Regions from separate parts of the Aliivibrio wodanis genome, predicted to be linked through region 3. Evidence: predicted binding sites of a transcription regulator. Region 3 holds the regulator's gene; each other region holds the start of a gene.
What was found. The regulator CRP, encoded in region 3, controls carbon source genes, mostly activating them, when cyclic AMP is high. The targets are predictions, from matches to a motif close to TGTGANNNNNNTCACA.
Positions count from the first base shown of each region.

Region 1: a site for CRP is predicted at 3,283-3,298, ahead of queE (7-carboxy-7-deazaguanine synthase QueE). Genes of this name have one in related genera too.
Region 2: a site for CRP is predicted at 1,472-1,487, ahead of deoD (purine-nucleoside phosphorylase). Genes of this name have one in related genera too.
Region 4: a site for CRP is predicted at 1,930-1,945, ahead of udp (uridine phosphorylase). Genes of this name have one in related genera too.

Region 1 covers NZ_JBREXA010000001.1:261,996-269,997, forward strand. The annotation lists partial or broken gene ACU5DF_RS01155 (IS3 family transposase) at 1-412, opposite strand, end outside; gene ACU5DF_RS01160 (helix-turn-helix domain-containing protein) at 376-882, opposite strand; gene pyk (pyruvate kinase) at 964-2,409, opposite strand; gene queE (7-carboxy-7-deazaguanine synthase QueE) at 2,515-3,195, opposite strand; gene mlc (sugar metabolism global transcriptional regulator Mlc) at 3,379-4,593, shown strand; gene ltaE (low-specificity L-threonine aldolase) at 4,702-5,712, opposite strand; gene ACU5DF_RS01185 (glycosyltransferase family 2 protein) at 5,868-6,896, shown strand; gene ACU5DF_RS01190 (ArnT family glycosyltransferase) at 6,896-8,002, shown strand, end outside.
Region 2 covers NZ_JBREXA010000001.1:647,439-655,440, forward strand. The annotation lists gene ACU5DF_RS03155 (cytochrome b/b6 domain-containing protein) at 1-202, shown strand, start outside; gene ACU5DF_RS03160 (mechanosensitive ion channel family protein) at 220-1,293, shown strand; gene deoD (purine-nucleoside phosphorylase) at 1,597-2,307, shown strand; gene ACU5DF_RS03170 (transposase) at 2,362-3,831, shown strand; gene ACU5DF_RS03175 (sugar-binding transcriptional regulator) at 3,840-4,820, shown strand; gene ACU5DF_RS03180 (ATP-dependent transcriptional regulator) at 4,955-6,421, shown strand; gene ACU5DF_RS03185 (GGDEF domain-containing protein) at 6,414-7,997, shown strand.
Region 3 covers NZ_JBREXA010000002.1:1,993,714-2,001,715, reverse strand. The annotation lists gene astD (succinylglutamate-semialdehyde dehydrogenase) at 1-1,439, shown strand, start outside; gene ACU5DF_RS17090 (DUF1338 domain-containing protein) at 1,452-2,246, shown strand; gene crp (cAMP-activated global transcriptional regulator CRP) at 2,318-2,950, opposite strand; gene ACU5DF_RS17080 (OsmC family protein) at 3,196-3,594, shown strand; gene hslU (ATP-dependent protease ATPase subunit HslU) at 3,679-5,013, opposite strand; gene hslV (ATP-dependent protease subunit HslV) at 5,036-5,560, opposite strand; gene ACU5DF_RS17065 (SPOR domain-containing protein) at 5,730-6,314, opposite strand; gene cytR (DNA-binding transcriptional regulator CytR) at 6,486-7,493, opposite strand; gene priA (primosomal protein N') at 7,694-8,002, opposite strand, start outside.
Region 4 covers NZ_JBREXA010000002.1:526,385-534,386, forward strand. The annotation lists gene ACU5DF_RS10315 (zinc/cadmium/mercury/lead-transporting ATPase) at 1-628, shown strand, start outside; gene ACU5DF_RS10320 (hypothetical protein) at 986-1,717, shown strand; gene udp (uridine phosphorylase) at 2,037-2,795, shown strand; gene ACU5DF_RS10330 (DUF1887 family protein) at 3,127-4,278, opposite strand; gene ACU5DF_RS10335 (DUF2947 domain-containing protein) at 4,522-4,995, shown strand; gene ACU5DF_RS10340 (hypothetical protein) at 5,070-5,372, opposite strand; gene ACU5DF_RS10345 (Hsp70 family protein) at 5,502-8,002, opposite strand, start outside.

The DNA.
Region 1 (8,002 bases), on a different contig from region 3:
CGGTTACCCATTTCTCATCTGGTTTCGTAGCACTAAAATCCCTTTCAAGTACATTTGGGACTGATTTACCCACCTCTCCTCGATAAGAACGATATTTTTTGGGTCTTACTATAGATTTTAGGTTTAGTTGCGCCATCAGCCTTTGTACTGTTTTATGATTCAGCTCTACACCTTTTCTTCGCATAGCTAAATGGATCCGTCGATAGCCATAACGTCCTTTATGTTCATGGTAGATAGACTCAATCATCTCTAACTCATGCTCATAAGTATCAGGCCTTCTACTTATTTGAGCCTGATAATAGAAGACACTTTTTGCCAAACTGGTGATACGAAGTAAATATTTTAAAGGGTAATTAGCTTTGAGAGCTAAAACAATTAACGCTTTTTCTTTGTTTGTTGGCGTTTTTTCTGTTTCAGCTCTTCGAACTTTTTTAGAACAGCATTCTCTGTTCGTAAATAACTTAACTCTTCTCTTAGCTCTTCAATGGTCATTTCGTCATCTGATTTTTGTGTAGTATTGGATAATAATTTCATTGAAGGCCTTCCTATATTACTATTCTTGAGTCCCTTAAACCCCGCTTCATTATATGTTTTAAGCCAGACTGATAGCGTGCCAGGGGAGGATAAGTTTAATACTGCACTAGTGTGAGTGAGAGACCAACTGTTAGTCCACATTAATTTCAATGCTTGTAATTTTGTTTTGGCATTATCGGCATGTGTAGTTGGTAAAAATGAGTTTTTACCATGGATAGAAAATACTTGAGTCCAATATCGTATCTGACGAGCAGATATCGAATATTCTTTAGATAATTGAATTGATGTACGACTAACTAAGCACTGCTTAGCAATAATTAGTTTTAGCTCACGACTATATTTGGACATAAAAAAGACCCTCAGTAATTGGTTGTCCAATTATTGGGGGTCAGTTCATTAACGAGGCTTTTAGGTTTTAATGTTGATTAATTATTCAACAGTAATGATACGCATACAGTTTGTTGAACCAACGATATCCATTACATCACCTTGAGTGATAATTACTTGATCACCCGTAGATAATAAGCCTTTTTCTTTTAATGCATTGATAGCTGCATATGTTGATGGTAAGCCAGAATCAGCATTTTCATCAAAGAAAACAGGTGTTACACCACGGAAAAGAGCAGCACGGTTAAGTGTGCTTTCGTTACGTGATAAAGCAAAGATTGGTAAACCAGAGCTTAGACGTGACATCATTAGTGGAGTACGACCAGACTCTGTAAGAGTGATCATTGCTGTGATGCCTTCCATGTGGTTTGCTGCGTACATAGTAGACATTGCAATCGTTTCTTCAGGTGTTGTAAAACGACGGTCTAAACGGTGGTTAGATACGTTTACTGTTGGTACTTTTTCAGCACCAATACATACACTTGCCATTGATGTTACGGTTTCAACAGGGAAGTCACCAGCAGCCGTTTCAGCAGAAAGCATTACCGCATCCGAACCATCAAGTACGGCGTTAGCAACGTCCATAACTTCAGCACGAGTTGGCATTGGGCTTGTGATCATTGACTCCATCATTTGTGTTGCTGTAATAACCGTACGGTTAAGACTACGAGCACGACGGATAAGTTGCTTTTGAACACCAACTAGCTCAGGATCGCCAATTTCAACACCTAGGTCACCACGAGCAACCATAACCACATCAGAAGCTAGGATAATGTCATCCATTGCCTCTTCTGTTGCTACTGTTTCAGCACGTTCAACTTTAGCGACTAATTTAGCTTCAAGGCCAGCTTCACGAGCTAGACGACGAGCATAGTTCATGTCTTCGCCGTTACGTGGGAAAGAAACAGCTAGGTAATCTACTTTCATTGCAGCAGCAGTGATGATATCTGCTTTGTCTTTGTCAGTAAGTGCATCAGCAGAAAGACCGCCGCCTTGCTTGTTAATCCCTTTATTGTTTGATAACGGACCCGCAACCGTTACTTCAGTGTGAACTTTATTACCTTCAACAGAAGTTACTTTAAGTTGAACACGTCCATCATCAAGAAGTAAAACGTCACCAGTAACAACATCTTGTGGAAGTTCTTTATAATCTAGACCTACAGAGTCTTGATTGCCTTCGCCTTTAGGTAAATCGCTATCTAGTGTGAATTTATCCCCAATAGCTAATTGGATTTTACCGTCTTTGAAAGTAGAAACACGAATTTTTGGACCTTGAAGGTCACCAAGAATAGCAACGTGAGTTCCTAGCTTTGCCGCGATTTCACGTACTTGTTTAGTACGTTTAATGTGGTCTTCTGGGCTACCGTGTGAAAAGTTCATACGAACAACGTTTGCGCCAGCGGCAATAATTTTTTCTAGGTTATTATCACGATCAGTTGCAGGGCCAAGAGTGGTAACAATTTTTGTTCTACGTAGTCTGTTAGACATATTATCTCCGAAAAGGATGTAGTTGTGTTTATTTTGTGATCACGTAAACATATATCGAGAATGATGACAATTCCATGATTCAAACAAGGAAATTGTAAAAAACCATTACGCAATCGCTAAATACTTGTGCGTTTGTATAGAAAGTCGCCAATTATTTTTAATGCAGGTTTCAATACAAAGCTCAGTAGCACGTGGTTTTTGGCTAATTGGTTGTAATGCAATAGTGACATCATCTAAAAGTTTTACCCCATCAATCAATGATTCAAGTTGCTCTATATCTTTGGTTGTTCCTACTGGATGTTTGATTTCGTTTGCGCGCATTAAGGCTTCTTCTAAGACAGGAAGTTTGCCTTTCATATTGATTTTTGGGGAGACTGTCACCCATGTATTTTCTGAGGTTAAAATAGGGTAAGTACCACTGGTTTCTATTTGGCAGCGATAACCGTGTTCTTCTAATTCTTCAGTTAGCGCGGTGAGATCGTATATGCATGGCTCGCCACCAGTAATCACCATATGTTTAGCTGTATATCCTTGCTGTTTAAGCATTTCAATAATTTGGGCTGATGTAAGCTCTGTCCAACTTGGTGCATCTTCTGTTTTTGATAAAATAGTCGCTAAATCGGTTTGATCCGTTAATTCAACCTCCCAAGTTTGCTTTGTATCGCACCAAGAACAACCAACAGGGCAGCCTTGTAAGCGTAAAAATATAGAAGGAACACCCGTAAAAGTACCTTCACCTTGAATGGTTTCAAATAACTCATTAATCTTAAATGATGACGCTGACATAATTATTTTACTCAAATAAAAAACTACAAAGTTTTGTTGACGGAATTCGTGTTAAAGTCGCATTTTCAGTAAATATTTCATAATCTTCGTGATGGATATCACGTAGGTTAATACTCAAGCTTCACAATTTGTTCGCAAAGTAAAAAAATGAATTTTAACGTAATTTATATACTGGAGAGACACATGTACGTGGCACAACCCGGACACATTGATCATGTAAAACAAGTTAATGCTGGACGGGTTTATCAATTAATTGATCAACTTGGCCCTATCTCTCGAATCGACCTTTCTAAAAAAAGTAATTTGGCTCCCGCTAGTATAACTAAAATTACACGTGAGCTGCTTGATGCACACCTTATCAAAGAAATGCAAGTACAAGAAGTAAATAGTCGTGGTCGACCTGCAATTGGCTTAAAAGTTGATAATGAAGGTTGGCAGTTTTTATCTTTGCGCCTTGGGCGAGGTTATCTCACTATAGCTTTACATAGTTTAAGTGGTAAACAGCTTATTGAAGAAAGGCAAACCGTTTTAGAAATCGAGCAAGACGAATTATTAGTTAAATTATTGGCTGAGATCGAACTCTTTTTTCAAAAACATTCTCGGGTCTTGGGACGAATAACAAGTATCGCAATTTCATTACCAGGTTTAGTGATTTCATCAGAAGGTCTTGTTATTCAAATGCCGCATTATAATGTTGATAACTTACCACTTGGTTCTAAAATTTATGAAGCAACTGGGTTGCCTGTATTTGTAGGTAATGACACACGTAGTTGGGCATTAGCTGAGAAATTATTTGGTAATTCACAAGATTATGATAATTCAATCCTTGTCTCAATCCATCATGGCGTTGGGGCTGGTATAATTATGAATGGCGAAGTTCTTCAAGGGCGAACAGGCAATATTGGAGAAATGGGGCACATCAGAATTAATAAGTTGGGGGCTCGATGTCATTGTGGCAATTCTGGTTGCCTTGAAACGGTAGCTAGTGCTAAGTCCCTTAGAGAACAAGTTAAAAAACTCATAGATGATGGGCATCAAACTCTATTGAAAGATAAAGAAATCACCGTAGAAAATATTTGTATTGCCGCAAATGAGGGAGATGTGTTAGCAAAACAAGTTATTACTGAACTTGGGCACAATCTTGGAGAGGCGATTGCGATTATGGTGAATTTGTTTAATCCTGAGATTATTTTAATTGGTGGTGAAATCAACCTTTCAAAGGCAATTTTGTACCCAGTGATCATGGATGCGATTCAAAGTCAGGTATTGCCTTTGTATGCAAAAGATACTCAATTAGCTGAAAGTCGTTTCTATACACAAGCAACAATGCCAGGTGCCGCTTTAGTTAAGCAAGCTATGTACGATGGTTCTCTATTGATGAAGGTCATTGAAGGGTAAGACTAATTTGTTGCTTTGGTATAATTTAATATTTTAGTTTTATGATAAAAGAGCAGATTATTGAACTGCTCTTTTTTTCATCAGAATATTACATTGCAGGGCAGGGCTTTAATAAGCTGATAATTGCTTTAAAAAACCAATCAAAGTATCAATATCTTGTTTTGAAATGTCTTTGTGAGTAACAAAACGAATAGGGTTTCCAGCAGAAAGTAGAATATTTTTCTGTATTGCTTTCTGCTCAATATCCTTAATATTAATCTCAGAATCTAGTTTTGCAAAGACGATATTAGTTTGAATATGTTCAACATTGACAGAAAAACCATTCACTGTGTTAAGTTGCTCTGCTAGGTACTTTGCATTGTCATGATCAACTGCAAGTTGAGATACCTGTTCTGTTAAAGCAAGCTTACCAGCAGCAGCCAAAATACCCGCTTGACGCATACCACCACCGAGCATTTTTCTAATACGTCGTGCTTTTTTTATGAACTCTTTGCTTCCTAATAATAACGAACCAACTGGCGCGGACAATCCTTTAGATAAACAAATAGTCATGCTATCAAAATGCTGTGCAATCTCTTTAATGTCAACGTTTAAGGCAACTGAAGCGTTATATACTCGAGCCCCATCAAGATGAAGTTGTAGATTATGTTTATTAACAAATTCACGAGCTTCAGCTAAATAGCTAAGAGGGAGGACTTTACCATTAATAGTATTCTCTAAACTAAGTAGCTTTGTTCGTGCAAAATGGAAATCATCTGGTTTAATAGCAGCTTCAAGCTTCTTAAAACACAAGCTACCATCAGGCTTATTTTCAACGGGTTGAGGTTGAATTGACCCTAGAACGGCAGCACCACCTGCTTCGTATTTGTAATTATGCGCTTGCTGACCACATAAATATTCATCGCCGCGTTCACAATGTGCCATCAGCCCTAATAGATTTGCTTGAGTACCTGATGAGGTAAAAAGTGCAGCTTCAAAGTCGTGTCGTTCGGCAGCCCAGGCTTCTAATTCATTTACGGTTGGGTCGTCACCATAAACATCATCCCCAACCAGCGCTTGACTCATTGCATCTCGCATGGCTTGAGTGGGTCTGGTTACTGTATCTGAGCGAAAATCAATCATACTAATTCCTTGTTATTTTTGTTTGATATAGACAATAACATGACATCAACATATGTGAAAATAATGTCGACAACATCTTTTACACATAACTGACAGTATTATTACTAGGTCCTTGTTAAAAGAGCTTAACGATTATGCCAGCACTAACTTTAATAACAGAATCAAGTATTTCAGGTTCATCTCCAACCAAAGAGTCTTTTTCTGGAGAAGCTACATTGTCAATTATTATTCCTGTTTATAACGAGAGTGAATCAATTGCCGAGTGTCACTCAAGAGTATGCTCTGTACTAACAGCTCTGAATGAAACCTCCGAAATTATATATATTAATGACGGCAGTAATGATGATTCTTGGCAACAATTATTTACATTGCGTTCCCCTTCGTCAAATATCAGCATTGTTACGATTAATTTATCAAGAAACTTTGGCAAAGAAGCAGCAATGAGTGCAGGGTTAGTCGAAGCTAAAGGAGATGCCGTTATCTTGTTAGATGCAGATCTACAAGACCCACCTGAATTAATTCCAGAAATGTTAGTTGAGTGGCGTAAAGGCTATGATGTTGTTGATATGAAACGTAAAAGTCGTGATGGTGAAAGTTGGTTTAAAATCTTTACTGCCTCTTTGTTTTATAAAGTAATTAATCACTTATCTGATTTGCAAATCCCTGAAAATGTAGGTGATTTTCGATTGTTAGATCGTAAAGTGGTTGAACAGATTAACTTGCTACCAGAAAAAACACGCTTCATGAAAGGGCTATTTGCGTGGCCGGGTTTTCGTCGTACAACATTAGAGTTCAATAGAGACCCAAGAATTGCAGGAGAAACTAAATGGAACTATACCAAATTAGTTCATTTGGCTTTTGAAGGGATAACCTCATTCAGTACTAAACCATTACGTATAGCGACAGTTGCAGGATTAGCGACGTCTGCAGCAGCGATTGCCATGATGATATTTGTGTTATTTAAAACCATTTTATTCGGTGAGGCAGTCGCTGGCTATCCGACATTAATCACTGTGATTTTATTGTTAGGTGGTGTTCAACTGCTTTCAATTGGTTTAATGGGAGAATATGTAGGTCGGTTATTTATTGAAGCAAAAGGACGTCCATTGTATTTAATAATGGATAAAAACAACGCCAGTTCATGTGATGGCGTTACTGAATCAGAGCAAAGGTTAGGATAATGAAAGATAATACTGAGAATAAAGGTCGGTTACCTTGGGTTAATATGGCACTACTCCTTGCTGGGTGTGTGGTATTAGTAAGATTAATTTCTCTGTTTTCATTTCCATTGATGGACACAACTGAGGCAAGATATGGGGAAATGGCACGTATTATGGCTGAAACGGGAGATTGGATCACTCCTATGTTTGATTACAATGTTCCGTTTTGGGGAAAACCACCCATTTTTACTTGGATTAGTGCCGTTGGAATCGAGATTTTTGGTGTTAATGAATTTGCAGTACGGCTGCCACACCTCTTGCTTACAGTCGTTATATTGCTATTGAGTTTCTGGTTTACTAAAACAGTATTAAAAAATACAGCACTTGCAGCACTTACTGTCGGAATTACAGCAACGAGTGTTGTTTTTATTGTTGTTGGTGGTTCTGTGATGACAGACACTGCACTAACATTAGCAATTACTCTTGGAATGATGTCATTTTGGAATTTTTCTCAAAGTGAAATAAAAAGTAAAGAGGCCTATAGATGGGCTCTTCTCTTTGCTTTTGCGATGTCTATTGGAATGTTATCTAAAGGGCCATTAACTTTAGTGCTTATTGGGATATCTTTATTTGGTTGGCTTGTATTTAATAATCAATGGCGCTTGTTATTGAGCTTTCCATGGGTAAGTTCATTAGGGCTGTTTTTTGCTTTATCTGCACCTTGGTACATAGCGGCCGAACTGAAAACACCAGGATTTTTAGATTACTTTATTATTGGAGAGCATTTTAAGCGGTTTGTGGTTAGCGGTTGGGAAGGGGACTTATACGGTTCGGCCCATAAAGAAGTACGGGGTATGATTTGGATTTTTTGGTTGGGAGCAGCTCTGCCTTGGTCACCATTATTAATTTGGCAGACTATTAAAGGGTTACGTAAAGGTGAGGTACTAACAGCAGCACCATTATCGTTTAAAAGCTTTTTGTGGTGCTGGATGTTCGCTCCACTTATTCTATTTACAATGTCAGGCAACATTTTAGCGAGTTACACCATGCCGACAATACCGGCAATGGCTATGTTAATCGCATTAAATATTAATATTGATAGCGAAAAGCAGTTTAAGTTAATCAAA
Region 2 (8,002 bases), on a different contig from region 3:
TATTGGACTGCATATTGCAGCAGTATTATTTTACCGTTTTAAAGGAATTAATTTACTATCACCGATGTTAACCGGTGTTGCTAAATTGACGGGAACAACACCAATAATGAAACATGTCATCATTGCATGGGGCATTTTTGCAGTCATATCATTATTTATATACTACCTTTGGGCAAATGAAGTGGTAAGCTATCTTTTTTAGAAATTAGAGACCTTTCAATGACATTCTTCCTAGATATATGGAATTCAATATTGGAATTTAAAGAGCACGATTGGGCACAAAATGTCATCGTGCTCTCTTTATTTAGTGCTTTTCTTTGGCTGTCATGGCGACTTATTGTAACTCGTCTTCATCGTATCGCAGCTAAAACAAAATTACCGTGGGATGATGCCGTTATTTCTGCAATCTCATCTCCTATCACATTAGTCATTTGGTTATGGCCTGCCAGCACCTCTTTAAAGATCATTCTCTCGAATCATACTCACTTAAGTACGTCATGGATAATAACCCTACAGATATTTATTCTTGTCTGGAGCTTTATTTGGTCGGCGTTACGCTTAACTACTTTGGTTGAGAAACAAGTACTTCTCAATCCGAAATATGATGAAACCACTATCCTTGCGGTAGGAAAAGTTATCCGGTTAATCTTTATCTCACTAGGTATCCTCTCTTTAATGCAAGGAATGGGATTAAGTTTATCAGGATTGCTCACTTTTGGTGGTGTTGGTGGCTTAGTCGTTGGTCTGGCGGCTAAAGATTTATTGTCCAATTTCTTCGGCGGTATGATGATCTATTTTGACCGCCCATTTAAAGTCGGCGATTGGATACGCTCTCCTGATCGCTCTTTAGAAGGAACAGTCGAATCTATTGGCTGGAGAATGACCATCATTCGCACTTTTGATAAGCGACCTCTTTATGTACCGAATTCCGTATTTAGTAGTATTGTGGTTGAAAATCCCTCAAGAATGCTAAATCGCCGCATTAAAGAAGATATTGGTATACGCTATAAAGATATTCATAGCATTGAGCTTATTGTAGATGACGTCAAAGCGATGTTAATTGCCCATAATGATATTGATTCTAATCAAACTTTAATTGTCAATTTTAATGGTTTTGGCCCCTCATCACTGGATTTATTAGTTTATACATTCACTAAAACAGTCAATTGGATTGAATACCATCATGTAAAACAAGATGTATTGATAAAAATTGGGAATATTATTACTCAACACGATGCTGAGATTGCATTCCCAACCCAAACATTGAAAGTAGAACAATTACCGATTAACTAAAAATTCAATAAATAAACCCTATTAAAGGCACCATACTTCTTGTGTGGTGCTTTTTTTATTTTTCTTGCCTCTATTTTGCCCTGTTTTTAAACGAAGTCACCTAAAGGTTGCGATTGCTCATTCAGTTTCAACAATATTAGTTATCAATAATAAAAATAATCAACAATCTGCGGTAAAATGTGACATAAATCTCATGACTCCTTAAAATATAAGCTTAGAATAGCTACATATCGAACAAGAACGTTCAACACATTTAGTTATACTGAATTTATATTTTAATTTGTTTATACCGGAGACCTTATTATGGCTACCCCACACATTAATGCACAAGCTGGTGATTTCGCAGAAACAGTTCTAATGCCAGGCGACCCATTACGCGCTAAATTCATCGCAGAAAACTTCTTAGAAGACGTAAAACAAGTATGTGATGTTCGTAACATGTTTGGTTACACCGGTACTTACAAAGGTAAAAAAGTTTCAGTTATGGGTCACGGTATGGGTATCCCATCTTGTTGTATCTATGTTCATGAACTAATTGCTGAATACGGCGTTAAAAATGTTATCCGTGTAGGTAGCTGTGGTGCTGTACATGATGACGTTAAGCTAATGGACGTTGTTATTGGCATGGGTGCATCTACTGACTCTAAAGTTAACCGTATCCGTTTTAATAACCATGATTTCGCTGCGATTGCTGATTTTGGCCTACTAGAAACAGCAGTAAGCCAAGCTCGTGAATTAAACGTACCTGTAAAAGTGGGTAACGTATTCTCAGCTGACCTTTTCTACTCTCCAGAAGCTGACCTTTTCGATAAAATGGAAAAATTAGGCATCCTTGGCGTTGATATGGAAGCTGCAGGTATCTATGGTGTTGCTGCTGATTTAGGCGCAAAAGCTCTAACTATTCTAACTGTTTCTGACCACATTAAACGTGGCGAGAAATTAAGCTCTGAAGATCGTCAAAAATCATTCAATGAAATGATGACTGTTGCTCTAGAGACAGCAATTAAACTGTAATTAAGTTTACGCCAGTATTTATTACTGGCGATTCAAATCTATAAGGGGTGTTAAGTGCCGACTGAAAAACTGCCGTTGGCTGCTAAAGGGTTACAACTCAATTTTTGTAAAACATTGGCGTGTGACAATTTTGGTAATAGCGATGAACAACATTATTTAGTTCAACGCACTAACCCTAAGCGACCTGCATTAGTTTGCCGGAAATGTGGTGCTTTTCCTCCCTTAATCAACAATAGTGAAGTGTTAAATGAACTTTCTCGTCAGCGTACGGTTCAATCACACTCATTACCTTCTTGTAATAATTCAACTTGTGACCATTTTGGCCTAGATGTCTTAACACATCGAGAGCTTTATCATGCCTTCGGTTACAGTGGTGATCGTCAGCGTTATCGTTGCAAAGCTTGTGCATCAACTTTTGTCGATAAATGGTCTGGTGAAAACCAAAAAAGTCTTATTCAGCAAAAGATTTTAGGTTTTTTATTTACCGGATACTCGGTACGTGAAATTTGCCGTCGTCTACATATAAATCCTAAAACCTTTTACGATCATATTAATCAAATCGCAAATCGTTGCCGTCGTCATATGTCATTATTTGATACTCGACTTCAACACGATAGAACAGAAATTCAACTTGCTTCCAATGCAACCTCATTACAGCCACTCAGTAATAATGGGGTTTTCTGGTATACCACAGCAGAAATGAACTCTGGCTATGTGATTGCTCAACATATTAATTATTCGGAATGTGATACCCCAGGTATACAACTAGATCATGACCCCTTCTATGATAATGCACAGTTTCTATCTAATTCATTTATTAGTGAGGCAAATTCACAGCCTGTAGAAACTGAACAATCTATTTTCAAGCGAGTGGATAATAAATATCAAGAGATTTTGGCACGAGCAAATGTTGAAGATCCACTAGGCAATTATGTCACTCTAAATTATCCATCAAAAGGGGCATTGATCCGACCTCCTTATACTTCATATGCACATTTTTTAGAAATACAACAAGCGTTTTCACATTGTGATTCTATTGAAATTTATATGCCTCAAGAACCAATGTTGCGCTCTGCTGCAATGTCGGTTTTCTTACAGCGCATTAAAGATAACAGCATTGACTTATTATACGTAACTCAAGATCCTATGTTTCCAACCGAACAAAGCGGTGAAAAAATAGACATTCATTTAGTGGGTTGGTGGCGTGATCGCTGGGCTTTTACTGAAGTAAATGGACTGCATAAAGGGATCTGTCATCTTAATGATGCTGAGAAAAATGAAATATATTGGTTGAAACGCGCCTCAGCGACTAAAGCCCAAGAATATCAAAATCGCTTTTATACGCAATTTACTAGTTTAGTTGACGAGCCAAGACGAAAACTTCGCCCAGCCAGTTTACTTCCACTACTCGATATATTCAGAGCATGGCATAATCTCTGCCATCAGGATAAACTTGGCACAACACCAGCGCAAAAGTTAGGATTAATATCAAAACCAATAACTCTTGCTGAATTATTAAGTTAGGACTAACTATGACTCAACTCCCTTCTCAAGATCAAACTGAAAACACAGATATGCTTACTGAAATTGCTATTCTTTATTACCAAGAAGGGGCAACTCAAGAAGAAATCTCAAAAAAATTTGGTTTATCTCGTGCCAAAGTAGGTCGAATGCTAAGAAAAGCACGAGAAGAAGGTATTGTTGAAATTACAGTAAAATTTCACCCTGTTTATAGTGCCCAGCTTGAACAAAAATTAGTTGAAACGTTTAACTTAAAACGTGCTTTGATCTCACTCGATCAACCTAATACTGATGAGCAACGAAAACAAGTCGCAGCATTAGTTAGTTCTTATCTTAATAATAACTTACAAGATGATATGGTTGTAGCAGTAGGTCAAGGTCAAAATGTCGCTGCTATTGCTGATCATGCTGGCATAGTATCTCACCGTAACGCTCGATTCGTCTCTGCAATTGGAGGCACACATCGCAGTGGTGATATAATCAATGCTGACCATATTTGTCGTCGACTTGCTAAAAAGTACGGCGGTAATAGTGAGACATTATATGCACCTGCCTATGTAAATGATCCTAACCTTCGCTCTGCATTTATGGAGCACACGACGATAAAAGAAACATTAAACCAAGCACGTAAAGCTGAATTTGCATTAGTGGGTATTGGTGATATGGATGAAAATAGCCATATGGTAAAATTAGGTTTCTTTACTCCTAAAGAGTTTGTTGAAGCTCGATTGAACGATGGTATTGTTGGGGATATCGGTGGTTTCGACTTCTTTAAATTAGATGGTACTAATGCTGATACCTTAATGCGTGGTCGTGTTATTGGCTTAGAAATGGAAGATTTACGTCAAATATCCAATGTCATCGCAATGGCAAGCGAAAGCCGAAAAGCCCTATCAATTATGGGAGCTTTACGTACAGGTGTTATCGATGTTCTTGCGACCAGTGTAAGTTGTGCAATGGCCCTGCTCAATCTTGCTGAAAATAATAATTAATCAACAAGTTATACCTACCTAAACTACGAATTTCACTTCCTTTCATTTAAGTTGATCGCATATCTACAAAATTGTTAGTGACACTTATATTGCATTCAGATTATATTGATTTAATGCATTAAGGAAGGATATCTGTGGATAAATCTAAAAATAAAATCATTTCTGACCTGAAAACATTAGAGAAATTTGTTGAAAATAATAGTGAAGAGGTTAAGAAAAAAGCGAAACAAACCTTACTATTGTCTGAAAAAATACACTTCAAATACGGCATAGCATACTCAAAGTTAATTATTACTCAAACTCATTGGCACTTAATGGAATATCAAGCTGGCCTTAAAGTTGCTAAAGATATATTAAGCAGCTATCAGGATCTTGAGGATGATGAACTGCTTCCCAGTATTTTGCACGCTTTAGCCCTGCATTCCTGGGGACAAGCAAAGCTTTTTTCTGCACAACAATATTGGATTCAAGCACTCGAACAATCCCTATTACTTGATAATAATAAAATCGAAGTTGAGTCTTTGATTGGCCTTGGAAATATTTGGCGCATGACCAACAACCTTCATGAAGCAAATTCGACTCACCATATTGCAGCCAAAAGAGCGATTCTTTATCGGATCCCGAATTTAGAAGCAAAAGCTTATATCTTACAGGCATGGGATAATTATTTGCTAGAAAATTATCAAGCCATGCTACCTATCCTAGATAAAGCTGAAAAGCTATTAACCCATAATACCAATTTAACTTGGCAAGCAGAAGTTTATGACTTTAAAGGTTTAGCACTTTTAGGACTTAACAACCTTAATGCTGCCTATAAATGCTGTAGCTTTGCTAGTCAACTGGCAAAGCAAAATAATCTTGTTTGGATGAATGCTCACTCCTCTATAAGCCTAGCCCGAATAGCTACAGCTCAATCAAATTATTCAGATGCTTATGAGTTACTCACTCAAGCTGAAGTAATCGCACAACAATTTGATAAAGGTGAGCTAAGATCTCAAATTTGTTTAGAACAATCTCGTATTGCTGAATGCACACAAGATTATGAACATGCTCTATATGCTTATAAAAGATACCGTCAATATCAAATTATGCTATTGCAAGAGCAATCTAGCAGCCTAAATAAAGACAAAATAAGTGCATCTAAAGAGCAGCTTGAAATCAGAGCAAAAAAACTTATCCAACGAATTAAAATACAAATAGATAACCATAGTATATCGTCATTAAGCTATTTAGTTAGAAATGATAAGTGGTTTCAAAATGTTGAAGCACTATCTTTATCAACAATAGAGCAAAAATATCAAATAGTGGTTATCAATGAAGAATCTATTGAAAAGTTAAATACTCTGATGGTATTGATTCACCAATACTGTAAAGATGGTGATCAAGTAACACAGCTAAATAAAAATACTATTACCTTACTAGTACAAGAATCTAAAGTTGAAACCTTAAAAATAGTCAATTCCTTAACGGCATTGTTCTCGACTTATCCCTGGCATCGCTATTCATTCACATCAACAAGACCGTCAGTTAGCTTCATGAGTCTTAATGAGTTTTTACATGACTCTCCATTCAATTTACTCATCGAGACATTATATGAATAGCCTATTAAATAAAATCGCCAAATATGATATAGATTTAATGAAGCTAAACTCTCAACAATGTTTAGATTTTTGGCTAATAGTTGCAGAACATCTAACAGAAAATGATGCTGAAAAAGCTTATGCATTATTGATGTGCTCTGAATACACAGTTGAATTTAATCAAACAGAAAAAAGCATTCAATATTTACAACAAGCATTATTATTATTATCACTGCCCAAAGATGTTGATATTATACTTAATATTTATTCGGCATTAAGCTATCGCTATACCGATACTGGTAATTACACCAAAGCACTAGAGCATTTACACTCTCTATTTACCTTAGCCGTTGAACATGGCGACTGTGAGTTTTATGTGCAAGCTATTTTGGGAGTTGGCAACCTTTGCTCTATTTATGGTGACCACCTAAAAGCACTTCGTTATTATCAAAAACTCGAGTCATTGAGCTCAACAATTCAAAGTAATAATCTAGCTCTACGTTATCGTTTATACACTATTGCTTGTCTACTAGAGCTAAATCGATTATCTAAAGCAAAAGACTTATTAGAAGAATGTAAGGAGTTAAAATACGTTTCAGACGACCCTCAACTGTCTTTTCAAGTCATGCTGTATTCTGCAAAGTTATTGCGTTTACAAAATAAACCTCAAGCAGCGCTTGAGCAACTGGTTATCTATCGTAAAGAAAACCCTGATCAACACTCATTCCCTTGGCTAAACAAGTTATTTGCAATAGAAGCTTCTTACTGCCTAATTAAGCTACAACGTGGAGAGATCGCTGACGTACTTATATCTCATCAACTAAAGCGAACTAAAAAGTATTCTCAAGGTTATTATATACGCCAACTATTAGAAGTTAAAAGTGATGCCCTAGCCTGCTTTAAAAACTTTTCAGGTGCACTTGAGTGTGAAAAAGAAGCCCAGAAACTAACCGTAAATATTATTAAAAACTTCCCTATTAATGATCTTGGAGGAAATTTTTTAAGACGTTTAACGCGTTTAGAGCTGCAACTACGATTGAATATTTCTGAATCAGAAAATCTAAAACTAAAAGAAGTATCAGATCAGCAAAAAGACACAGTGGCTAAATTACAACAAGATGTCTTTCATGACAGTTTAACGCAGCTTTATAATCGTCGTTGGTTTGAATCAACATTTTTAAAAGAAATCGTACCATCAGTTAATAACTACCAACTTTTAGTCATTGATATTGATGATTTTAAGTCGATTAATGATGAATATTCTCACTTAACAGGTGATGTAGTTCTAAAGCTAATAGGAAAGATACTACAACAAAGTAGATCTTCTAAAGATTATATCGTTCGCTATGGTGGTGAAGAGTTTATACTTATTATTCCTTCAGATGATATACAAGTAGGAAAAACAACAGCAGAAAAATGTCGATTAGCTATCGCTAACTTTGATTGGAAAGATACCTTAGATGAAAGAACAATTACCGTTAGCATTGGCCTCACTGTACATAAGAAGCAAGAAGATTATAAAGCCACTTTTTTACGAGCAGATAAAGCACTTTATCAAGCAAAGCGTTCTGGAAAGAATAAAGTCTGTGTTTATTAAAATAT
Region 3 (8,002 bases):
GGGATTGGGTTTCAGGTAATGGTGAAACGATACAATCAGTAAGCCCGTACAACAGTGAAGTGGTGTGGGAAGGTGATAGCGCAACCAAAGAGCAGGTTGAGTCAGCCGTTAGTGCGGCACGTCATGCCTTTATTGAGTGGAAAAAACAGCCTTTTGAAGCGCGCCAAGTGATTATTGAGCGTTTTGCCGAATTAGTAAAAGAGAATGCAGATCAGATAGCTGAAGTGATTGCGAAAGAAACCGGTAAGCCATTTTGGGAAACAAAAACTGAAGCAGGTGCGATGGTAGGTAAGATCGCAATTTCTATTCGTGCTTATCATGAAAGAACGCCTTATAAAGAGCGTGAAGCGGCGGGAAATAAAATAGTACTAAGACATCGTCCATTAGGTGTAATGGCTGTTTTTGGCCCGTACAACTTCCCTGGGCACCTTCCTAATGGTCATATTGTTCCAGCACTGCTTGCCGGTAACACTGTAGTGCTAAAACCATCAGAGCAGACGCCATGGACCAGTGAAGTGATTATGAAACTATGGCAACAAGCAGGTTTGCCAAATGGTGTGATTAATCTAGTACAAGGTGCTCGTGCAACAGGTGAAGCGCTAGCGGGAGCTAAAGGTATTGATGGCCTGTTATTTACCGGTAGTGCGAATACTGGACATATCTTACATCGCCAATTTTCAGGAGACACAGGGAAAATGCTGGCTCTAGAAATGGGCGGTAATAATCCGATGGTTATTTCAAAAGATTTTGGTGATCAAGAAGCGGCAGTTTACACCATTATTCAATCGGCATTTATTAGTGCAGGTCAACGTTGTACGTGTGCTCGTCGCTTGTATGTTCCTATTGGAAAAGCAGGCGATGAATTGTTAGCTCGCCTTGTTGAAGTAGCAAAAAGCATCGTTGTTGACCAACCGTTTGCTGATAATACTCCGTTTATGGGCTCGCAAATATCAGTCGCAGCGGCAGAATTTATTCTAAACGCTCAGAAGAATTTACAAGACTTGGGTGGAGAGCCTTTGCTTGAAGCTAAAAGTTTAGGTCATGCCTTTGTTTCTCCAGGTATTATCGATGCCACTAATGTTGCTGAATTACCGGATGAAGAATACTTTGGGCCATTATTACAAGTGGTGCGTTATGAGACATTAGAAGAAGCCGTAGAGCTTGCTAATGATACTCGTTATGGATTATCGGCAGGTCTTGTTTCAACTGATGACAGTGAGTGGGAATATTTTGTAGAGCATATTCGTGCTGGTATTGTAAATCGTAACCGTCAACTGACTGGAGCAAGTGGTGACGCGCCATTTGGTGGTCCTGGTGCATCAGGAAACATGAAACCAAGTGCGTATTACGCTGCTGATTATTGTGCATACCCAATGGCATCAATGGAAGGCGATATGTGTGAAATTCCAGCTCAACTCTCTCCGGGTTTAACTCTATAAGAGGCGATAAACATGAATAATGTAAACTCTTTATTTTCGTCATTGTGGCAAGATTATATTGCGCGCTTATCCCCATCTGCTGGGAAGGTACATCAATTATTGTCTAATAACGATGAACTGATTAACGATCATATTGCGCTACGTACGTTTAATTTACCTAAAGTCGGGCTACAGACTCTCGCTGCGCCATTTTTAGCAATAGGCTATAAAGCGTGTGAGACTTATGACTTTGAAGCTAAAAAACTGAAAGCGCAGCATTTTGAGCACCCAGATCCTAATGCACCACTCGTTTTTATTAGTGAATTATTAGTAGAAGAGTTATCAGCTGAAACACAGGACATTATTCATGGTTTGGTTGAACAGGTGCCAGCACACTATTTTGCCACCAGTGATTTTCTTTCTTCTGGTAGGCCTTGGACATTAAGTTTCGAAGACTATCAAGTATTAGCAAAAGAAAGTGAATACGCTTCTTGGTTAGCGGCTCATGGTTATGGCGCTAATCACTTTACGGTTTACGTCAATCAGCTTGAAGAGTTTGCTGAAGTGGTTGATGTGAACCAACACTTACGTGATGCAGGTTTTGCAATGAACGAAGTGGGTGGTGAAGTGAAAGGATCTCCAGAGGTTTACTTAGAACAGTCATCAACAATGGCGGATAAAGTGAAAGTGAATTTTACTGAGGGTGAGTTTGAAATTCCTGGTGGATTTTATGAGTTTGCTAAGCGATATACGTTACCAAATGGGAAAATATATACGGGATTTGTTGCTGCCTCTGCTGACAAGATTTTTGAAAGTACAAATAGTTAGGCTTTGAGTTTTGAGCATAAAAAAACGCAGCTCAAGGGCTGCGTTTTTATTTGTTTAAGGTAAGCGTTAAATTAACGAGTACCGTAAACTACAATTGTTTTACCGTGTGCAGAGATCAAGTTTTGCTCTTCAAGCATCTTCAAGATACGGCCAACAGTTTCACGTGAACAACCTACAATTTGACCGATCTCTTGACGAGTGATCTTAATTTGCATGCCATCTGGGTGAGTCATCGCATCAGGTTGTTTAGCAAGGTTTAGTAGCGTTTGTGCGATACGGCCAGTAACGTCTAAGAATGCTAAATCACCTACCTTTTGGCTAGTGATTTGTAGACGAGTTGCCATTTGCGCTGAAAGACGCATCAAGATATCTGGATTAACCTGGATAAGTTGACGGAATTTCTTGAATGAAATTTCAGCTACTTCACAAGGGCTTTTTGCACGAACCCATGCTGAACGTTCTTGACCTTCTTCAAACAAGCCAAGCTCACCAATGAAGTCACCTTGGTTAAGGTAAGAAAGGATCATCTCCTTTCCTTCTTCATCTTTAATCAGTACAGCAACAGAACCTTTTACGATGTAGTAAAGCGTTTCTGCTTTTTCACCAGCGTGGATAAGTGTGCTTTTTGAAGGATATTTATGGATATGACAGTGAGACAAAAACCATTCTAATGTTGGATCTGTCTGAGGTTTACCTAGAACCATACTTTATACTTCCTCTGCGTTTGCCAAGTAGGCGATATCCATTTTAAAATAACTGAGCCAAATATCAGTTTGGCCTATACAATATGGTTATCGGAACAAGGCTGCATGTTTGTTGAGATAATTGATAAAATCATACCTTGTTTCGCAATCGATTTCTTGACTTTGATCGTATGAAATGTGCGACAAAGGGCACACTTTCGTGAAATGGATCACGAGTTTTCCTTTTATGTAGTAAAGAGGCTTTTATGAACGCTGAAGTTAAATGGATTGAGGGATTTACTTTCTTAGGTCAATCTCAATCGGGCCATTCTGTTGTTATGGATGGAAATGGCGGAGAAAAAGCACCAAGCCCAATGGAAATGCTTTTAATGGCTGCTGGAGGTTGCAGTTCGGTTGATGTTGTTGCAGGGTTAAAATCAGAAAATCAAGCTGTCACTGGTTGTGTAGCAAAACTGTCAAGCGGGCGCCGTGAGGTTGCCCCAAAGCTGTTTACTTATATTAATATTCATTTTGAAGTAAGTGGTGAGAGCCTTGACCCTAAGATTGTTGAGCAAGTAACAGCAGATTCATTACAGAAATATTGTTCAGTATGTTTGATGCTAGGTGAAGGCATTGAAATGACTCATTCTTGGGATATTGTTTAGTTGTTAGCTTCGTTAATATCAAAAAGCCTCACACATTTATTATGAGTGAGGCTTATTTTATTTTTACTGTTTGTTTATCAAAAATTACAGAATAAAGCGGCTTAGATCTTCATTTGTAATTAATTCACCTAAGCGAGATGTTACATAAGCAGCATCAACGATTAAGCTTTCGCCATTCTTTTCTGATGCATCATAAGAAATCTCTTCCATTAGACGCTCCATCACAGTATGCAGACGACGAGCACCAATGTTTTCTGTGCTTTCATTTACTTTAAATGCTGACTCAGCAATGCTATCAATCCCATCAACAGTAAATTCAATATTTACATTTTCTGTTGCGAGTAAGGCAATGTATTGTTCAGTTAATGATGCATTTGGTTCAGTTAAGATACGTTTGAAGTCATTGGCAGTTAGGGCCTCAAGTTCAACTCGGATCGGTAAACGACCTTGTAGCTCAGGGATCAAATCAGATGGTTTTGCCATTTGGAAAGCGCCTGATGTGATAAATAGCATATGGTCTGTTTTAACCATTCCGTGTTTAGTACTCACTGTACTGCCTTCCACTAATGGAAGTAGGTCACGCTGTACGCCCTCACGAGAAACATCACCTGATTGTGAATTTGAACCTTTACAGATCTTATCAATTTCATCAATGAAAACAATGCCGTGGTTTTCAACATTAAAGATAGCTTGCTCTTTAAGTTCTTCTGGGTTGACTAGTTTAGCGCCTTCTTCTTCAGTTAGAGCTTTAAGCGCATCTTTAATTTTCATTTTACGCTTTTTAGTCGTTTCACCACCAGATAGATTTTGGAACATGCCTTGAAGTTGGTTTGTCATCTCTTCCATGCCAGGAGGAGCCATGATCTCAACACCAACTTGAGGTGCAGCTACATCTACTTCAATTTCTTTATCATCTAGTTTTCCTTCACGTAATTTTTTACGGAAAGATTGGCGAGTACCAGAATCATTATCACTTTCTTCATTCTTACCCCATGCATCACGAGCTGGAGGTAATAAAATATCTAAAACACGGTCTTCAGCTTGTTCTTCAGCGCGGAATTTTACTTTTTCTACCGCTTGTTGGTGCGTCATTTTGATCGCAACATCAGTCAAATCACGAATTATGCTTTCAACTTCTTTACCAACATAGCCCACTTCTGTGAACTTAGTTGCCTCTACTTTAATGAAAGGTGCGTTAGCCAGTTTTGCTAAACGGCGAGCGATTTCTGTTTTACCAACACCTGTTGGACCGATCATTAAAATATTTTTTGGGGTAACTTCTGCGCGCAACTCAGCATCGAGCTGCATACGACGCCAGCGGTTACGTAGTGCGATTGCCACTGAGCGTTTTGCTTTATCTTGACCAATAATATGGCTATCTAGTTCGTGTACAATTTCACGAGGGGTCATCTCAGACATGGGTATTCCTTATTATTTGTCGTTAAACGTTCAGTTCTTCAACGGTATGGTTATGGTTAGTGTAGACGTCAATATCGCCAGCAATAGTAAGAGCTTTTGTAGCAATATCACGTGCATCTAAATCGGTATTTTCTAGTAATGCTGTCGCTGCAGAGCGAGCAAAGTAACCACCAGAACCGATAGTTAATAGATCATTATCGGCATTAATTAAATCACCAGTACCACTAATGATTAGAGATGTCGTTTTGTCTGCCACAATAAGCATTGCTTCAAGACGACGAAGAGCACGATCACTACGCCACTCTTTTGCTAATTCAACTGCAGCTTTAGTTAAATTGCCTTGATGCATTTCCAGTTTACGTTCACATAGGTCGAACAGAATAAAGGCATCGGCTGTGCTGCCAGCGAAACCAACAAGAACTGAATCATTATATAATCGACGTACTTTCTTTACGTTGCCCTTTGCGATCATATCGCCTTGAGATGCTTGGCCATCGCCAGCCACCACTACTTTGCCTTCACGGCGTACAGAAACAATTGTAGTCACGAGTAAAACCTCTTATTCGATGAGATAACGTAGAAACGATTACTTTCATCTTTCATGATTATTACTACTGTAATGGGGGGAGGGTTCTTGATTTTCAAGACGCCTAGGTAGAAAAAAGGAGCACGTGATGTGCTCCTTTAGAAATCTGTGGGCTAGTATTGATTTTTATTTATTGGTCTTTCCAAATAGCGCAAGGTTCAATTTTAGCACGCTGTAATTTATGGCGATCTTTTTCTGCATCACGTTTAAATTTATATGGCCCAAGAACCACTTTATACCAACTGCTGCCTTGAGCATGTCGAACGGTAGAAGTTATCCCTTGAAAGGCAATATTCATTTTTCTTTCTTCAGCTTGGGAGCGTGTTTTATAAGCACCACATTGCATAATGTAAGGTATCTTTGATACTTTAAGCTCTTTTTGTTCGACAGCAATTTCTTTATTTGGTAAATCATCCATGTATGTCCATTGCTCTTCTGGCAATGGTGGGATCTCTTTTGCTGGCGTTTTTTGTTTTGCTTTAACTGGCGTAATGTCTACGGCAGGTTCAGAGTTTGTATCCGCTTTTTGAACGGGAGCATCATTTAAGAAGTAGAGAGCATAACCAAACACTGAAACTAATAAACCAGCGACAGCGACAGCCTTCCAAGGCGTTGAAGCGCTGGAAGAAGGCTGCTTAATGCTCTTTTTCTTAGCGGTGCTTTTTGTTGGTTTCTTAGGAGAACGTCCGCGTTTTACATAATCTTTATTGGCCACAGTCTTTACTTAAATACAGGGTTACAGAGTACTGATCATGGTAATCAGTTGTGTGAGCTCATACCAGTATTTATGTAAAAAAGTACGCAAAAAGTCACTATTTAGATAAAAACATTGAATCAATCAATGGCAGTAGACTATCCATTTCTTTATTTTATAAAAATTGTGCTTTTATTTATTTTTAGGCGGTGCAGTACTTTCTCTGATTATTAGTGATGATTCCAATAAACGAGAGCCTGATCGAACATCATGGCCTTTTAATAATTCGAGCAACATCAACATAGATTGACGACCTATTTCATAACGAGGTTGTGAGATTGTCGTTAATCCAGGATCACTGTAGCTTGAGAAATCGATATCATCGAATCCCATAATTGAAATATCTTGAGGGACTCTAAATCCCATCTGTTTTGCTTTTTGAATTGCGCCAATCGCCATTACGTCATTATGACAAAAAACAGCGGTAGGGGGAGAAGAGAGTGAGAGTAATTCACTAATGGCTTTAGCGCCTGCTTCAAAAGTAAAGTTGCCGTATTTGACATATGATGACTTCATTGTTGTGCCAGCACGACGTAGTGCTTGCTGATAACCTTGATGTCTAAATTTGCAAAGTACTGATTCTTCAGGGCCTGAAAGTTCAGCAATTTGTTTATGACCTAATTTAGTTAAGTAATTAACGGCTTCATAAGCGGCAGTTAGGTTATCAATATGGACGGTTGGAAGCTCTAGCTCAGGGGCATATTCACAAGCCATGACTAGAGGCGGTAAGTTTTTTTGTTCTTGGCGGCTAACATTAAAAGGAAGGTCTGAGCCCAGTAGTACCATCCCGTCTACTTGCTTGGTATAAATGAGGTTTGCAAAAGATTGCTCACGTTTCTTTTGTTGACTACTGTCACCGACTAAAACTATATAGCCATTCTCTACGGCGGTGTCTTCGATACCACGTAAAATATCACTAAAGTAAGGATCGCAAATATCAGGAACAATCGTCACTATTGTTTTGGATTCGTTGCGACGTAGAGTCCGTGTTAATGTGCTTGGAGAATACCCTGTTTCTAATACCGCATTTTCTACACGTTGACGGGTTGATAATGACACTTTTTCTGGTGCCATTAATGCTCGCGATACCGTAGCAGTTGATACTCCCGCCGATAAAGCAACATCCTTCATTGTCGCCATAATAACTATCTCCAATTATTCATATCTAAGTAAACGTTTGCTTTGTTTATTTGAGGAGATATTTTATGTGCAAAATAAAGAATTAAATACGGCACGTTTAACAAAAATTACATCTGTATTGTGATTTGACTCACATGAAGGCCGATTGTTTTCTTTAAGTCGGTAAATTAAATGTGAATGAATCCAAATTATTAGAATTATTAACTAAGATCTTGTGGCTCTATGTCTAAAGTCCAACGAACCTTTTTAGCCAAGGGGAGAAGTTCAATCGCAGCTTTAGCACCTCGTAACATGGATTGCATTACGGTTCTATTAGGCGCTTGAAAAAGTAATTGCCAACGGTATTTTCCTGCACGCCTAGCCAAAGGAGCTGGAATCGGGCCGAGCACAGGGGTTGCATCATGAAATTGTGGATGACTTTCTAAAATATCACGCACTTGGCGTAGAAACTGCTCTACATTTTCATTGTTATTTGATTCTGCTCTAAACAAAGATAAATGGGTGTAAGG
Region 4 (8,002 bases), 1.5 Mb from region 3:
CGAGAGCCAAATCGCGTATCTAGAAGAGCAAGGAAAAACGGTTGTTTTAGTGCTAGTGAATGATCAAATTTCTGGTTTATTAGCGTGGAGAGATGAATTACGTCCTGATGCAAAAATTGCTGTACAAAAGCTAATAGCACTCGGTATTACACCCATCATGTTAACGGGTGATAACGAACGTGCTGCTAAAGCGATTGCGACAGAGCTAAACATAGATTACAAAGCAGGGCTATTACCTTCAGACAAAGTGAAATATGTTGAGAAATTAACGGCTAATGCAAAAACAGCAATGGTCGGTGATGGGATTAATGATGCGCCAGCAATGAAAACGGCCTCTATTGGTATCGCAATGGGAGGCGGAACGGACGTTGCTCTTGAGACCGCAGATGCCGCGTTGACTCATAACCGTTTAGAAGAGCTAGCACCAATGGTTGCCCTATCAAAAGCGACATTGAGTAATATTCGTCAGAACATTACATTAGCACTTGGTTTAAAAGCGGTATTCCTAGTGACCAGTTTATTGGGTATTACCGGTTTATGGGTAGCAGTTCTAGCAGATAGTGGGGCGACAGCACTTGTTACCTTGAATGCACTGCGTCTATTACGTTTTAAAGAAAAAGCACAGTAAATACAGTATTTAAATAATTAATTAACTTCAAAGCCAACTAAATATTGTTGGCTTTACTTTTTGAGCACAAAGTCATAAGTGATAAACAGTCTTTATCTAATCACACGAAATTAACCGTATTTAATAGCTTCGTTTTTGATTTTTCTAAAATAACTTAGATTTTATTCTTTTCATTATGGTCAGTTATTTTACTTAAATAGAGGATAACTGCTGAGTTTAAATATGTTTCTCTGTCTAAAATACCTGTTTAGAGAGATTTATTTACCTATGTTCTAATGAATTATAAGCCTAATTGTAATATAGTTCGCTCAGTGGGATTTATAATATATGAGTGAAAAATTTAAAAGGTACTGCATAATGAATAAGAAGTTCGTTCTAAGCGCGTTGATGGCTAGTTTTTTATTAACGGGTTGTGAAGTTGAAGAAGATACTGGGGATCTTGAAAAATATAGATTTGATTTTCAGAGCTTTAACTTATCGAATATAGAGAACCTGTCAAGTTTAGCTGATGACGATATTAATATTGGCTTGAAATATGAGAATAACAGTGAAGTATCTATTGCGAGTATTCATGAATATGGTTTAGATGAATCAGGTTACTTCCAGATTTCAGAAGAAGATATTAGATTACCTTATACTTTTACATTCTCATTAAAAAATGTAAATGATAATGAAATTTTGTCAAAAAGAGTGCTATCTATTGCGAATGATCAAATTTTATTTGCTATAGGTCCAGATGATACAGGTGATTATGACCTCGATGTTTTTGAAAAGCCTAAATTCTCGAGCTCAACATCAACATTAACAGTTATTAATTATCGAGATCTGAATGCAACTTATTCCACATCTGTTGAATTAGATGGTAAAGAGAAAATATCGTCATTGTCACCGAAGAAGCTGTCGGGGCAAATTACGGTTGATCATAATGAGGAATATAAGTTAGATATTTTACTTAAGGGCAATGTATTGAGCTCGTGTACTATTCCAAGTACGTCGAACAATGTGAATCGTGTTGTTATATTTAGTCCTGAAAACATAGAATCACTTAAAGATGGCAAAAATTGTTATATCTTCGATTTTGATAAATAACAAGTAAGCCAGCTTATTGTGAAGTAATATATCAATAGTAAAGTTTATAAATAAAAGAACACTAATACTATCTAGTGTTCTTTTTTTATACATGAATAGTCAAGACTTTATGGCTGATACCCAAAAAATTGATTGAAAATGAATCAGCTTACATATTTTATGTGATACCAATCGTTTTTCTGTGCAATATTGTAATTTTTCATCATTCCTTTCGAGATCCTAATCACACTAATTAATGAATCGATTGGGTAAAGTAACTTCATCGAATCAAATATAACTATTTAAATTAACGCGACCCTACAATCGCAAGGAGTTAACCATGACAGCAGCAGTATTCCATTTAGGCGTAACACAAGCAGATCTTCAAGGTGCAGAAATGGCGATCATCCCTGGTGATCCAGCACGTGTTCAGAAAATCGCAGAGCAAATGGAAAACCCTAAGTTTCTAGCAAGTCACCGAGAATACACAGTATACCTGGCTGAACTAGATGGTAAGAAAATTGTAGTATGTTCAACAGGTATTGGTGGTCCGTCTACTTCTATTGCAGTTGAAGAGCTAGCTCAACTTGGTGTTCGTACTTTCCTACGTGTTGGTACTACGGGTGCAATTCAACCGCATGTAAATGTTGGTGATATGATTGTAACAACAGGTTCTGTGCGTTTAGATGGCGCAAGTCTTCACTTTGCTCCAATGGAATTCCCAGCAGTTGCTGACTTTGATGTTGCAACAGCAATGCGTAAAGCAGTTGTTGATCAAGGTGCTAATGTACACACAGGTGTTACAGCATCAAGTGATACTTTCTACCCAGGTCAAGAGCGTTATGATACGTTCTCAGGTCGCGTAGTTAAGCGTTTCCAAGGTTCTATGCAAGAATGGCAAGATATGGGCGTACTTAACTTTGAAATGGAATCTGCGACGTTATTAACTATGTGTGCAAGCTCTGGTCTACGTGCGGGTTGTGTTGCGGGTGTAATTATCAACCGTACACAAAAAGAGACTCCAGATCACGCAACACTAAAAGAAACAGAAGCACGTTCAATTAAAGTTGTAATTGAAGCTGCTCGTAATCTTCTATAATAGAATAGTATAAACAGATATAAAAATGGCGCTGGTTCGTAATGAATCAGCGCCATTTTTGTTTAAATAAGTCTATAATACCAATTCCAGTAATTCTCTAGTCATTATTACTGGTTAAATCACATAATAGCTTCGTTAAAAATTATTTAAGTAGAATAACTACTTATCAGAATTTTTGCCTTGCTCTTAAGTGGTTTTCCTGCGTAATAAATAGACCATTTAATTAATGGCAATGGTATAAATAATGAACAATAAAAAGGCCAAATTAATGGCCTCTATCTCTTGTTAGATCAATTTCAGTATTTATCGATTATTGTAATTCGGGTGATGATTAATGACCACCAGCCGCTAAGAACCAATTTAAAAGATGCTTTTTAAGTTCACCTAACTCATCAGGACCAATAATCGCGAGCCCTAAATCTTGTGCTCGCATAATGTCATTATTACGTAAAGGGCGGAAGCTAACCAACATAGCTCGTGCTTGTAAACCACCGAGAAGATCACGTAATGACTCTAATTTATAAAGAGTATCATCGCCATCATCTCTCATACCTTTGGTCTTACATTCAATGATATGCAGCTTGTTGTTGACGATGCTGACCACATCAAGCTCGTTACGAACGTCTTTATCACCAATTTCGCGATGTACTTGAACATTCAATGAGTGATCTTGAAGCGTAGGTAAATATTGCTGAATATCAACAACGGTATTGTGAACCAGAATCTCTAACCATTCGCCGTTAGCTAAGCGTCGCGCTTCTTCGCAGTCAAAAGTTAAGGTGCCGTTTTCATAGGTAGCCAAACCAGTTTCAACTAAGTCAGTTAGCAGCATATTCAGTTCTTTGTAGCTTTGCTGTTTTTCAGTAACTTCAACATCTAAGCGTTGTTCTTTACGACATGTTGTTGCCAAGTAATTAAGTGTAGCAAGGCCCGGGCCTAACTCTAATGCGTTACTTGCCCAGCGCTGGCAGAGCTCACGTAATCGCTTATCAATATTTTCAGGTAGCTCTGTTTCGGAGAACTCACAACGAGCACCAAAAATGGCAAGGTAGTCACTTAGTTTAATATTATCTGCAACGTGTTTTTGCTTGCGACCATCTGGATATAACCAACACAATTTATCGCTGAACGGTTCGACAACAAAAATTGGCCAATGATATGAACGAAACACTTCATAGGCAGAAAGGAGGCGATGTCGAAGGCCGCAGCTTGCATTTAATTTGATATCACTAAAGTGAAGTTTCATTTCAGAAGCAAGTGCTTGTAAAGACTCTTTAATTAAATGCGTATCTACAATATTCGGGATTTCATAAAAATCTGAAGAAATACCTTTATATTTGAGGATCTTTTCCAAACGATGAAACATATCCTTTTGAGTGTCATCGCCAATAAAAATCATGTGCTCACCTTTTACGGAGAGATCAAGAAGGGGAGTGATAAGACGGACGGGGTCTTGATCTAATATGCCAACATGAGTGATCATGAAATAATCCTTGTAATGATAATTACACATAAGTGTTGCTCAAGGCATGTGTAACCAAATAATTATAATTTTAAGAGAATATTAATCCAATACCTACTTACAGAATTGGTATGGTTTTTCTATTCGATACTATTGTAATGAGGGGCTTAATGAGAAAAATCAACCCATTGTTAAATATTCTTATTTGGGCTTAATAAAAAAAGACGATAGAATGGAATCAAATGCCTTAAATACAGAAGAATTATGAGTTATTTACCTTTAGATGAATACAATCGCAAATGGATTTTTACTCATCAATCTATGCCAGTTGATGATGAAGTATTACCATTAATTAAGCCATTCACTCAGGCAAAGTCTGCTCAGGTTTGGAATGATTTTATCAGTGCGAATAGTCCAACGGCTGATCATTTTGGTTCAAAAGAATGGCCAATGAAAAAAAGTTCATGGAGTAATGAAATTGATTGGCAACATCGTTGGGATAGTGACAACGAATCATTACCAGAAGAAGTGTTAGAGTTCATTGATTGGGCTGATGAAGTCACCATCTACTTTTGTTATGAAAAATACAATGTAATTGAAACTTCTTGGGGAACATTTAAGAAGACGTGGAAAAACTTCTTATTTTATGATGATTTACCAATTTTAATAGGTAAGAAGAAATCACAAGCCTTATGGTTTAATTCTAAAGGTAAAGTGAAGTTAGGTTCAAGAAGTTAACTTTAGATAGATAAAATAACAAAAGGCTCATTGTCATTGACGATGAGCCTTTTTTGAATCATGAGTGGTAGTCTTTAAGAAGTGGCTCTTGAAATTACATACTCGGGAGCATGTATTTCGAGATAATGAGAAAAGCTATCCAGTTCTATTTTTAAATCTTCAGTGCTTGCTCTATTTAAATGGATGATAAAACGTTGAAACTCATTGATATCCAATATCTGTTTGTTGTACATAATCCATTCAATAACTAGCTCTTGAGGGGCAGGGATTAACTCACTGAACCTTTTGGCTGCATTGCGTAACTCTTGAGTGCCGAAGCGAGACCAACCAACAAAATAAAGTAACACCATAGTCGCTAAAATAACGATATGGATCATTAGAATTACCTTTAAATTGTGATGAATTCAGTATACCGAATTCATCATCTTTTTGAAGAGAATTTTTGTTAGTTTGCGTAGCTTTGACAAAAATGAGACAAAACGACTCATTTTTGTCATGTATCTACACTAATTTATTAAACGTAACCCTGCAGGTAAGGCGTCACCAAACAAGCGCTTAGAGTCTGCTTCTGTTAATGCTTGTTGGTTAGAGACGAGTTCAATCCAGCTTTGTGGTGATCGGCTCTTTTTCAGTTTATCAATGATACTCTCACGCAACTCGCCAGAAACATCTAAAGTTCTATCACCAGTAAGGCGTGCCATCATTACGGCGGCAAAACCGGCCATTGGTTGTATTTTCCAATCTTGCTCTAATAGTGTTGGTAACCATTGAGCCACTTGGGTTGCTGGTATCAAATTATGCTGACTTCCATAGAAAGGAGAACGAGAGCAAATACGACCTAAAGCCCACCAATGCACTTGAGGTTGATTTCCACTTTTAGCATGACCTAACACCCACGTTGAGATCAGAGTTTTGTCTTCGACATCTAAATGCTCTAAAGCGGCCGCTAAACGTACCATTGCTTCATAGCTTTTATTTGTCGCATCTTCTAGAGTCTTAGGGTTACGTAAAGAGCCTGGGTGTAAATACTTGGCAATATCAGCCAAAATAGTCTCTTGTTGCTCTTGGCTTAAACCACCAGAGATACGACGCCAGAATGTCCACCAATCATTCCAAGATTGCTTTGATTCAAATTGAATACCTTGTTGATAGGTTTCCCATGCTTGGCTAATTTTCCATTCGTCAGCAGGGTAGCCAAAACCAGGACGTAGTGCAAAACCAGTCATTTTTAACCAATTCTGTTCATGTTTTTCTGAACGACGGCGACGTTTTTTACTGTCTAATAATGCAGTAGCTAATTCACGAGAGGTAATTAAATCCCATGATTCACGTTTACCTATCAGTTTCTCTATGTTTTTAGAAAAAGCTTTAATGGCATTAGGATTTTGTTTACTGCCGCCATAAGCTTCTTTAATATTTTCTATCGCATTAGGAAGGCGAGGAGGTAAACTGATTTGGTCAGCTAAGTTCGTACTTTTATTCGATGCTTGGTTACGCACTTCAAATTCAACTAACCAACGCTGTGAATCGTCTTCAACGGAAACACATTCAATTTTAATTGTACCTACTTCGGTGAATTGACAAGCTAACGTGACTTCTACGCGATCTTTTTGGTTTGCATGTAACTCTTCTTTAGCTTTACTCGATTCAAGTGTAACGACATAAGGCGGTAAGCTAACAAAGCTTGGATCTGCTAATTCAGTGATCATACCTGAGGTAGCAAGTTGGTCTTTTGTCGTTGAGAGTAGGTTGAATCGAACTGGTTCGCCTAATGTTAAAGAAAAACGACGGCTTGTCATGCGGATCTCTTCACCTTCGTCACTGCCTTTTGCTAATAAACATAGACCTTGCGGCTGTTTATTTTTTTCTTCTAATTGTAGATAGAATGAACGAGCAGAGCCTCCACCAATTTTAAGCTGTGCACCATGACGAGCTTTACCATAAGCGACAGCACCGTAAGCAACCGCTAAATCAGGATGAGGGTTTGATAGTAAGGTTACGGTGTCACCTTTCCAGCAATTCATTAACTTAAGTGAGCGATCAGCCAGAAGCGGGCTATTAAATACCCCGCCATTTAATAATAAGCCAACAGGTATCGCACGATCATTATGATCCGCAAGATCAAGTTGATCCCAACCTAATGCTTTGGTAGAAACTTCTTTATGATTGTCTAAAAATTGAGCTAAGTGCTTGCTGATAGCAGGATCAGAAGCATAAGGAAGACCAAATTCAACGACGGCGGTTTGACGTTGATTAGGACGCTCATCAAAATCGGTTAGAGGTAAAAAACCTTCTAATGCAATTTCATGTACTTCTTGTTTGGTTAATTCAACTTTACGACTGCTACCGAGTAATTTAGAACCAGAACCAAGTAATGTAATATGACCAGAGTCAGGTGAATTAGCAGATAATAAACGCTCTTTGGTTTTACGAGTTTGTTGAATTAGCTTAGTTAATGCAGCAGCGGTCATTTTTTTTCCGCTATTTAAGCGTTGTTCTGCTAAATGTGCTAACGCTAAATCAATGTTGTCACCACCAAGCATTAAGTGATCACCTACACCGATACGATCAAGTGATAATTCATCTTTATCAAAACGTGCTTGGATTAAACTTAGATCGGTAGTACCACCGCCAACATCGCACACCACCATTAGTGGTACGTTTTTGAGAATGTCTTTTGCTGTATCTTGATGATGGTGATACCAGTCGTAACAAACCGCTTGTGGCTCTTCTAATAGAATAATTTTATCAAGACCAGCCAGTTTTGCTGCTTGAATAGTAAATGAGCGAGCACTTTCATCAAATGAAGCAGGAACCGTAACAACGACCTCTTGCAGTTCCATTGGAGCATCTGGATGGTGGTAATTCCAAGACTGACGAACGTGGTTCAAATAACTTGCACTAGCAACAATAGGGGAGACTTTTTCAACATCTTCTGCTCCAGCCCAAGGTAGAATATCTGAAGTGCGGTCGACTTTAGTGTGAGATAACCAGCTCTTAGCACTGA